2 regions of the Wukongibacter baidiensis genome follow, and region 2 is predicted to be linked to the other one. Evidence: a T-box and tRNA genes for the amino acid it is inferred to sense, from the RefSeq annotation. Region 2 holds a T-box; the other holds one or more tRNA genes.

Region 1 (5,812 bases), 2.1 Mb from region 2:
TGGTATTTTTTGTATATTGTCTTAATTCTAAAAAATGTTTTAGCTTATATATACAAATATACCCTTCACTAGATAAGTAAAAGAGTCAGAAATAGTTTATCTTCTGGCTCTTTCACAAACCGGCAACGACTTACTCTCCCAGGCGGCTGCCCACCAAGTACCATCAGCGCTGAAGAGCTTAACTTCTGTGTTCGATATGGGAACAGGTGTATCCTCTTCGCTATTGCCACCGGATTTTTCGCTTTTAAGCGAATAAATATCATTAATTTAATTTTAAGTTAGAGGTAATAAATTGTATTTATTCTCTCAAAACTGAACAATGGAAAGTATGGTCAAGTCCTCGACCTATTAGTACCTATCAGCTAAAGACATTACTGCCCTTACACCTTAGGCCTATCAACCAGATAGTCTTTCTGGGGTCTTAATCCATAAATGGATGGGAAATCTTATCTTAAGGTGGGCTTCGCGCTTAGATGCCTTCAGCGCTTATCCCTTCCGTACATAGCTACTCAGCGGTGCTCCTGGCGGAACAACTGATGCACCAGAGGTACGTCCATCCCGGTCCTCTCGTACTAAGGACAGCTCCTCTCAAATTTCCTGCGCCCACAGCGGATAGGGACCGAACTGTCTCACGACGTTCTGAACCCAGCTCGCGTGCCTCTTTAATGGGCGAACAGCCCAACCCTTGGGACCTACTACAGCCCCAGGATGAGACGAGCCGACATCGAGGTGCCAAACCTCCCCGTCGATGTGGACTCTTGGGGGAGATAAGCCTGTTATCCCCGGGGTAGCTTTTATCCGTTGAGCGATGGCCCTTCCACTCGGAACCACCGGATCACTAAGCCCGACTTTCGTCCTTGCTCGACCTGTATGTCTCGCAATCAAGCTCCCTTCTGCCTTTGCACTCTTCGCGCGATTTCCAACCGCGCTGAGGGAACCTTTGGGCGCCTCCGTTACTTTTTGGGAGGCGACCGCCCCAGTCAAACTGCCCACCTGACAGTGTCCCAAGACCGGATCACGGTCTCTGGTTAGAACTTCAGTATTACAAGAGTGGTATCCCAACAACGACTCCGCACAAACTGGCGTCCATGCTTCTAAGTCTCCCACCTATCCTGTACATGCAATACCAAAATCCAGTGCCAAGCTACAGTAAAGCTCCACGGGGTCTTTCCGTCCTGCTGCGGGTAACCGGCATCTTTACCGGTACTACAATTTCACCGAGCCTACTGTTGAGACAGTGCCCAAATCGTTACGCCTTTCGTGCGGGTCGGAACTTACCCGACAAGGAATTTCGCTACCTTAGGACCGTTATAGTTACGGCCGCCGTTTACTGGGGCTTCGGTTCACAGCTTCGCATACGCTAACCACTTCCCTTAACCTTCCAGCACCGGGCAGGCGTCAGCCCCTATACATCATCTTTCGATTTAGCAGAGACCTGTGTTTTTGCTAAACAGTCGCTTGGGCCTATTCTCTGCGGCCACCTCGGGCTATTCACCCTAACGTGGCACCCCTTCTCCCTAAGTTACGGGGTCATTTTGCCGAGTTCCTTAACAGTAGTTATCTCGCTCGCCTTAGGATTCTCTCCTCACCTACCTGTGTCGGTTTACGGTACGGGCACCTTTTATCTCGGTAGAAGCTTTTCTTGTCAGTGTGGAATCAGCAAGTTCGCTACTTATTTTTCGCTCCTCATCACCTTTCAGGATTGCAAAGACGGATTTGCCTATCTCTGCTCCCTACGGGCTTGAACCCACTCAACCAACCGTGGGCTTTGCCTATCCTCCTGCGTCCCTCCATTCCTCAAACGATAAAGTGGTGGTACAGGAATCTTCACCTGTTGTCCATCGCCTACGACTTTCGTCCTCGGCTTAGGTCCCGACTTACCCTGAGCGGACGAGCCTTCCTCAGGAAACCTTAGGTTTTCGGCGGGTAGGATTCTCACCTACCTCTCGCTACTTATGCCAACATTCTCTCTTGTATAAAGTCCACTGCTCCTTACGGTACAGCTTCAGCCGATATACAATGCTCCCCTACCCCTGCCATACGGCAAGCCATAGCTTCGGTAACAGATTTGAGCCCCGGTAATTTTCGGCGCAGAGCCACTCGACTAGTGAGCTATTACGCACTCTTTAAATGAGTGGCTGCTTCTAAGCCAACATCCTAGTTGTCTAAGCAGCTCCACATCCTTTCCCACTTAATCTGTATTTAGGGACCTTAGCTGATGGTCTGGGCTGTTTCCCTCTCGACTACGAATCTTATCACCCGCAGTCTGACTCCCAGATAAAAGAATACGGCATTCGGAGTTTGATAGGCTTCGGTAGGCGGTGAAGCCCCCTAGGCCATTCAGTGCTCTACCTCCGTTTCTCTAAATCTGAGGCTAGCCCTAAAGCTATTTCGGGGAGAACCAGCTATCTCCGAGTTCGATTGGAATTTCTCCGCTATCCACAGGTCATCCGATAGCTTTTCAACGCTAAACGGTTCGGACCTCCACGAAATTTTACTTTCGCTTCATCCTGCCCATGGATAGGTCACCCGGTTTCGGGTCTACGGCATGCAACTAAATTCGCCCAGTTAAGACTCGCTTTCGCTGCGGCTCCAGACCAAAGGTCCTTAACCTTGCTGCATACCGTAACTCGTTGGCCCGTTCTACAAAAAGTACATGGTCGTTCATATAAAGAACTTCCACTGCTTGTAGACATAGGGTTTCAGGTTCTATTTCACTCCCCTCCCGGGGTTCTTTTCACCTTTCCCTCACGGTACTATCCTCTATCGGTCACCAGGTAGTATTTAGCCTTGGGAGGTGGTCCTCCCAGCTTCCCACAAGGTTTCACGTGCCTCGTGGTACTCTGGAGTAGTGCCAAGGATCTTCTTCTTTCACCTACAGGACTTTCACCTTCTGCGGTGGGCCTTTCCAGACCTCTTCGGTTAGAATACCTTCCTCTTTATGGCTCTATCCACAACCCCTAAAGCCGTAGCTCTAGGTTTGGGCTCTTCCCCTTTCGCTCGCCGCTACTGAGGGAATCGATTTTTCTTTCTCTTCCTCAGGGTACTTAGATGTTTCAGTTCCCCTGGTTGCCTCCAACTGCCTATGTATTCAGCAGAAGGTATCTAAGGTTTACTTAGATGGGTTTCCCCATTCGGAAATTCCCGGATCAAAGCTTGCTTGCAGCTACCCGAGACTTATCGCAGCTTACCACGTCCTTCGTCGGCTCCTGGTGCCAAGGCATTCACCCTATGCCCTTAATAACTTGACCATTATATTAGTCAATAAAACCTTTTTACAAAAGTTAAATTAACTCAGTGAAATTGCTTTTATAGCAATTCTGTTTCTCTCCATTGTTCAGTTTTCAAAGAACAAAATTATGATGGTAGTCTTTTTACCTTTCGATAAAAAACACAAAATTTCCCTCAAACCTAAAGGTTCGCTATAAAATTTTGTTGACTTGGTGGGCTTAAGTGGACTTGAACCACCGACCTCACGCTTATCAGGCGTGCGCTCTAACCAGCTGAGCTATAAGCCCATATTTTATTGAACATCCTTAGACATTCAAAACTAAACAGTGTAAGGTTTTCTCCTTAGAAAGGAGGTGATCCAGCCGCACCTTCCGATACGGCTACCTTGTTACGACTTCACCCCAGTCATTGATTTCACCTTCGGCAGCTTCCTCTTAAAAAGTTAGATAGCTGACTTCGGGTGCCCCCAACTCCCATGGTGTGACGGGCGGTGTGTACAAGACCCGGGAACGCATTCACCGCGACATTCTGATCCGCGATTACTAGTAACTCCAACTTCATGTGGGCGAGTTGCAGCCCACAATCCGAACTGGGACTGGCTTTTTGGGATTCGCTCCAGATTACTCATTCGCTTCCCGTTGTACCAGCCATTGTAGCACGTGTGTAGCCCAGAACATAAGGGGCATGATGATTTGACGTCATCCCCACCTTCCTCCGGTTTGTCACCGGCAGTCTCTCTAGAGTGCCCAGCTTAACCTGCTGGCAACTAAAGACAAGGGTTGCGCTCGTTGCGGGACTTAACCCAACATCTCACGACACGAGCTGACGACAACCATGCACCACCTGTCTCCTCTGTCCCCGAAGGGAAAGGTACGATTAAGTACCGGTCACAGGGATGTCAAGTCCTGGTAAGGTTCTTCGCGTTGCTTCGAATTAAACCACATGCTCCGCTACTTGTGCGGGTCCCCGTCAATTCCTTTGAGTTTCAGTCTTGCGACCGTACTCCCCAGGCGGAGTGCTTAATGCGTTAACTCCGGCACCGAGGGTGTGAACCCCCGACACCTAGCACTCATCGTTTACGGCGTGGACTACCAGGGTATCTAATCCTGTTCGCTCCCCACGCTTTCGTGCCTCAGCGTCAGTTGCAGTCCAGAGAGTCGCCTTCGCCACTGGTGTTCCTCCTAATATCTACGCATTTCACCGCTACACTAGGAATTCCACTCTCCTCTCCTGCACTCAAGCCATACAGTTCCAAAGGCTTACTACGGTTGAGCCGTAGCCTTTCACCTCTGGCTTATTTGGCCGCCTACGCACCCTTTACGCCCAGTGATTCCGGATAACGCTTGCCCCCTACGTATTACCGCGGCTGCTGGCACGTAGTTAGCCGGGGCTTCCTCCTAAGGTACCGTCATTATTCTTCCCTTAGGACAGAGTTTTACGACCCGAAAGCCTTCTTCACTCACGCGGCGTTGCTGCATCAGGCTTTCGCCCATTGTGCAATATTCCCCACTGCTGCCTCCCGTAGGAGTCTGGACCGTGTCTCAGTTCCAGTGTGGCCGATCACCCTCTCAGGTCGGCTACTGATCGTCGCCTTGGTAGGCCTTTACCCCACCAACTAGCTAATCAGACGCGGGTCCATCTTGTACCACCTGAGTTTTGACTAATGCGCCATGCGACGCTATAGTTTTATGAGGTATTAATCACCGTTTCCAGTGGCTATCCCTCTGTACAAGGCAGGTTACCCACGCGTTACTCACCCGTCCGCCGCTTTCCAGTTAATCCTTCATCCGAAGAATCAGTCATAACCTTCTCGCTCGACTTGCATGTGTTAAGCACGCCGCCAGCGTTCATCCTGAGCCAGGATCAAACTCTTAAAAAAAATCTGGCGTTTATTATCTTTAGCTTGAATTATATCAAACTAAGGTTTAATTCCTTACACTGTTTAGTTTTCAATGTCCAAAGTTTTTTTCTGTCGTTTTAGCGACAAGAATTATTATATCAAATCTTTTTCATCTTGTCAACACTTTTTTCGACATTTTTTTCGCCGCTGTTTTTCAGCGACAAACAATATGTTACCATGCTTTTATTACTTTGTCAATTGGTATTTATTGCATATTTTTTAAATCATATATGCAACTTTAACCTTTATTAGATAAATAAAAGAGTCAGAAGTAATTTGTCTTCTGGCTCTTTCACAAACCGGCAACGACTTACTCTCCCAGGCAGCTGCCCGCCAAGTACCATCAGCGCTGAAGAGCTTAACTTCTGTGTTCGATATGGGAACAGGTGTATCCTCTTCGCTATTGCCACCGGATTTTTCGCTTTTAAGCGAATAAATGTCATTAATTTAATTTTAAGTTAGAGATAATAAATTACTTTATTCTCTCAAAACTGAACAATGGAAAGTATGGTCAAGTCCTCGACCTATTAGTACCTATCAGCTAAAGACATTACTGCCCTTACACCTTAGGCCTATCAACCAGATAGTCTTTCTGGGGTCTTAATCCATAAATGGATGGGAAATCTTATCTTAAGGTGGGCTTCGCGCTTAGATGCCTTCAGCGCTTATCCCTTCCGTACA
Region 2 (5,812 bases):
CAAAAGTTGATTCTATTTCTGTTCTAAAATACTCCTTTTTCATTTAAGAAGTCTTTATACATATGGTCAACTTTAAGTATGTGATTTTCTATCCAATCGGCAATAAAGACTAGAATTTCCATCGTAACACCTTTTTGATTCTCATCTATATCTTCACTACCAACTTCATTTACCTTATCAATAAAATTTTGATGAACTTGTTTATGCTCATCTAGTCCATCAAACCCGTATTTCTCCATTAAGTCCTCTTCAGTCTTGAAGTGATAGATTGTATATTTTTTTAGTTCATCAAGAAGCCCAATAATTTCATCATAATGGTCTACATCCCTTGTACGAATTAAAGATGATAGGTCAGACCCTATCTCCAATAATCGTTCATGCTGCTTATCAATCTCCTCAATATTACAAGAATAATTCTCTCTCCATTTAAACACTCTTCTTCCCCCTTTTTTTAATTCACAAGATATCCATACACTATAATACAACAAAATATTACCAAATGAAAGTAGAATTTTGATGGAGATTGGAAAATCGCATCCATTGATTATACTATGTTACAAAAAAATAAAAGGGAACACTTTTATATGTTCCCTTCAGATTGTAGACAAAGTCTACAAGATGGCAGACTGTTGAGAAGTCTGAAGTTCGAGGCGTGCCGAAAGTAAGAGACCGCAGCGTATACAGACATACGTAAGGGTTCTTGTTGGAGGCAACAACGAAGAAATTCGGGTTTCCGGGCAGTCTCAAGGGAACAATTTTATATGTTCCCTTTTACCATTAATTAATTATTAACTTTTTCTAGCTTCACACCGGTTTCATGTCCATTTAAGTCTTGCTTCTCAAAGCTTTCATCTGAAACTCTTTCAATGCTCTTAGCTAAAGTTTCTTCCATAATATAGTCTTTATGGATCTCTACTGCATTTGCTATTTCATCATCTCCATCGAAGAAGATCTTAATATTATCCATCATTTCATAACCATTATTCTTTCTTAGCTGCTGAATTTTAGAAATAAACTCTCTAGCGAAACCTTCGTCGATTAACTCTTGACTTAAGGTTGTATCTAAGATAACAAATAGATTATTTTCCATTTCTACAGTAAAGCCTTCTTTAGCTGAAATATTTATCATTACAAGCTCACTTGTAACCTCTAAATCTTCGCCATTTAAGTCAATTACTATTGATTCTCCATTTTCTAGCTTAGGCGCTGCCACTGAAGCATCGAGTGCAGCTAAGGCCCCACCGAAGGCTTTTATATTCTTACCAAGCTTCGGTCCAGCAACTCTAAAGTTAGGTTTCAAACTAAAGTCCATAAATTCTTTTAAGTCCTTAGCAAATACTACTTCTTTTACATTTAGTTCTTCCTTTACTAGTGGAACTAGGTCAGATACAATTTCCTCAAATTTACCATCAACAAGGACTTTTTGAATAGGTTGACGAACTTTGATTCTAACCGCTTCTCTAGAAGCTCTACCAAGTTTAACAAGATTTCTAACAAGGTCCATCTTTTCTTCAAGCTTAATGTCTACAAGCTTCTCATTTGAAACTGGATAATCACTAATATGAACTGATAAATCACCAGTTAAATTTCTATATATCTCCTCTGATAAATATGGAGCAAATGGAGCAACCATTTGGCTTATGCCTACTAGTATTTCATAAGTAGTATTGTAAACTGCCTTCTTATCTTCTGTCAGCTCAGTAGCCCAGAAACGTCTACGTGAACGTCTTATATACCAGTTTGATAGGTCTTCATTAACAAATTCTTGTATCTTTCTAACGGCCTTTGTTAAGTCAAATACTTGTAAGTCTTCTGAAACAGATTTTAAAAGGCTATTATATTTTGATAAAACCCATCTATCTATTTGCGGTCTATCTTTGTATTCAACAAAGAACTCCTTTGGATCTATTCCATCGGTATTTGCATATAGTACGAAGAAATTATAAACATTTTTAATTGTACTAAAGAATTTACTTTGAACTTCCTTTAGTCCTTCTTCGTCAAACTTAGTTGGAGTCCAAGCAGGTGAAACATAAAGTAGATACCATCTAAGGGCATCTGCACCATACTTATCAAATAGTGCAAATGGGTCTACAGTATTCCCTCTTGACTTCGACATTTTTCTACCATCTTTATCCAAAATAAGGTCGTTTACTAAAACTCGCTTATAAGATGACTTTCCTGTAACAAATGTAGAAATTGCTAATAGTGAATAGAACCATCCTCTTGTCTGATCTATACCTTCACATATAAAGTCTGCAGGGTATAACTCATCAAAGAACTTGTCGCTATTTTCAAATGGATAATGATGTTGTGCAAAAGGCATTGACCCACTATCAAACCAACAGTCAATAACTTCCTTAACTCTTGTCATAGTGCTCGAACACTTCTCACATTTAATATGGATATCATCCACATACGGTCTGTGTAGTTCTATGCTTTCATCTATATCTTCTATCGCTTTTTCAGCTAATTCTTTTCTCGATCCTATGCTGGCAGTATGATTACACTCATCACATCTCCAGATATTTAGTGGAGTTCCCCAATATCTACTTCTTGATATAGCCCAATCATTTAGGTTTTCAAGCCAGTTTCCAAAACGTTTTTGACCAACATAGCCTGGATACCACTCAATACCATTGTTGTTTTCAATAAGTTTATCTTTAAGTTTAGTCATTTCAATATACCAGCTTGGTTTAGCATAGTATAAAAGAGGAGTCTTACATCTCCAGCAATGTGGATAATTATGTGCAACCTTTTGCTTTTTATAAAGTTTACCTTCGTTATAAAGCCACTTAATAATCTCCACATCGGCATCCATAACAAACATGCCTTCCCAAGGAGTAGTAGTGTACTTTCCTTCTTCACTTACAGGTTGAAGTACAGGTAAGTCATATCTCTTACCAGTGTTATAGTCATCTTCCCCAAAGGCTGGAGCCGAGTGAACTATACCAGTACCGTCCTCAGTAGTAACATAATCAGCAAGGGTTACAAAGAAAGCTTTTTTCTCTGCCTTTACAAATGGCATAAGCTGCTCGTACTCCATATACTCTAGGTCTTTACCCTTACACTCTTCTAATACTTCATATTCCCCTTCTACAACACTACTAGCTAAATCCTTTGCTAAATAGTAAACATCTCCATTCTCAGCCTTAACCTTTACATATGTTACCTCAGGATTAACCGTGAGAGAAACGTTTGAAGCCAATGTCCACGGAGTAGTTGTCCAAGCAAGGAAGTATTCATTTTCCTTATCCTTAAGCCTAAACTTTGCAACAACTGTGTTGCTCTTGATTTCTTGATAACCTTGAGCAACCTCATGGCTAGCAAGGCCTGTTCCACATCTACTACAATAAGGAAGAATTTTATGTCCTTCATACATAAATCCTTCTTTATTAAACTTGTCTAAAATCCACCATACACTTTCAATATAATTATTATCAAGGGTAATATAAGGATTTTCCAAATCAATGGCATAAGCCATACGCTTAGTCATTTCTCTCCATAGACCCTCATACTTAAAAACAGATTCTCTACATTTTTCATTAAATTTGTCAAGGCCATATTCTTCTATGTCCTGCTTGTTTTTAAGGTTTAACTGCTTTTCAACTTCGATTTCGACAGGTAATCCATGGGTATCCCATCCTGCTTTTCTCTTCACCTGATAACCTTGCATAGTTTTGTATCTACAAACTGAATCCTTTAGGGTTCTGGATATAACATGGTGAATACCTGGTCTTCCATTTGCTGTCGGAGGTCCCTCATAAAATACAAAGGATTCTCTTCCTTCTCTAGATTCTACACATTTCTCAAGAATATCTATTTCATCCCAAAAGTCAGATACTCTTTTTTCATTTTCGCTAGTAGACAAATTTGATAATTCTTCAAACTTTTTCATCACTTCACCCTTCCTTATATTCTCCCGAACTATTCATGAATAATTCAGGATTATCTGTACTATTAATAGATTTATAATTCTTATGTATAAAAAAGTCTCTTATAAAAATTCTCAAGGTTGACTTTTTTGAAATACATAGCGGAAATTATATTTGTTCATAACTTTAATTGGTTTATAATTTCCTATATATTATAAAAAATCCCTAAGTCAATAGACTTAGGGACGGATATTTCCGTGGTACCACCCAAATTATAGGTAAAACCTATCACTCATTACTTTTAACGTATTTATACGAGATATCTTACTATAACTCATTTCAGATATCTGGCTCAAAGGTGATCTTCACAAGGATGTAAGTTAATGATCTTTCAGCCATGGATCATCTCTCTTAGGTTTCGATTATATACCTTAAACTCCATTCCAAGCTACTCTCCTGTTCACAGCCCTTAACCTTATTCAATTTTTAATCTTTTACATTTTATATACTTTACTACTAATATATAATACATTAAAAAATCATAATTTGTCAAAATTTTTTTTAAGATTTCTTCAAAATTTATTAAATAGTTTTGCCAAATCCTCACTTTTCTATACATATATAGCTTATTAACATCTCAAGCTATCCTTCACTGCGCTGTCTATATGCTACTTTGTATAGCTTTCTATTGTTTAACGTCCATACCTTATCAGAAAAACCTCTTGGCTTAACATTTTCTAATGTCTTTCTCATGTCGAACATCCTCGCATCGATTACATCTAGATAATGTAATATTTCTGCCTCTGGAATCATTGGCCTCTTAGGGCTTCCAAACTCAGGTTCATAATGATGGGAAAGAACCATATGTTGAAGCAAAGTCGTTATTTCTTTATCTGCACCAACCTTATCAGAAACCTTTTCTATATTCTTTATACCTTGAATTATATGTCCTAAAAGCTCTCCTTCACTTGTATATGATGAAACTATTCCGAGTTCATTGGAGTCCATCTCCTCAAGCTTTGCCATATCATGGAGTATTACCCCACCAAACAATAAATCTCTGTCTAGAAAAGTATATATTTCACAGACTCTTTCGGCCATCGTTAACATAGTTAATGTATGATACAACAGCCCTCCATGTATCGCATGATGATTGGATTTAGCTGCTGGATAAAACATTAAACGGTCTTTATTTTCTTTAAAAACATAACTTACAATATTATGTACGTCCTTGTTATTCATAGCCTCAATATAATTTAGTATCTTTTCATACATTGTTTCCGATTCTTCCGGTGCAGTAGGTACATAATCATCTAAGGATATATAGTCTTCATCATCAGCAAGCCTTATTCTCATAATTTTAAGCTGAAGTCTATTTTGCCATTCTGAAACATTTCCTCTAGCCTTTATAAGTTTTCCTTCAACAAATTCATTTTCGTCTTCCTTTGTGCTGTCCCATAGCTTAGCATTAATTTCACCAGTCTTGTCGGCTAAATTAAGATCAAGAAATGTTTTATTATTACTTGATGTCTTCACAGCTACAGACTTTATAAGGTAGAAGCCCTCAATGTTATCTCCTACTTTAAAATCACTAATTTTCTTGTACATAAATATCTCCTCTGCATTTTATTTGCTGTCTATTCTTATTTATAGTGTTCATATAAAGAAAGTTCCAAGTAAATCTTAATTTACGCATATCAAAATATCCGATGTTTCTGGAGATTTTTGATGTGTATAAATTAAAGTTTTGACTGGAATCTCTATAATAGAAATTTTCAATGAAATAAGTATACCATAATTAGATGGGCATATCTCTAAAATCGTTTATTATAATTCATATTAATTATAACATTTATTCGAAATTATGCGTATATATCAGAAAACTCAATATTAATTATTTCAATTAAGTTACTCTCCATTTCGTTTTCACTATTCTC

What was found. A T-box is a leader RNA that pairs with one kind of tRNA and senses whether it is charged. The one in region 2 lies ahead of ileS (isoleucine--tRNA ligase), so its partner is inferred to be a tRNA-Ile.
Region 1: it encodes a tRNA-Ile, which carries the amino acid that the T-box ahead of ileS (isoleucine--tRNA ligase) is inferred to sense. The anticodon was not compared.

What each region holds. Positions count from the first base shown of each region.
Region 1 is NZ_CP138202.1:3,725,725-3,731,536, reverse strand. Features, by position in the region: rRNA gene rrf (5S ribosomal RNA) at 118-234, opposite strand; rRNA gene R9X47_RS16830 (23S ribosomal RNA) at 329-3,251, opposite strand; tRNA gene R9X47_RS16825 (tRNA-Ile) at 3,442-3,518, opposite strand; rRNA gene R9X47_RS16820 (16S ribosomal RNA) at 3,578-5,110, opposite strand; rRNA gene rrf (5S ribosomal RNA) at 5,429-5,545, opposite strand; rRNA gene R9X47_RS16810 (23S ribosomal RNA) at 5,639-5,812, opposite strand, start outside.
Region 2 is NZ_CP138202.1:1,674,389-1,680,200, forward strand. Features, by position in the region: gene R9X47_RS07710 (bacteriohemerythrin) at 24-434, opposite strand; gene ileS (isoleucine--tRNA ligase) at 782-3,898, opposite strand; T-box leader at 4,114-4,348, opposite strand; gene R9X47_RS07720 (3'-5' exoribonuclease YhaM family protein) at 4,518-5,483, opposite strand; gene R9X47_RS07725 (PAS domain S-box protein) at 5,738-5,812, opposite strand, start outside.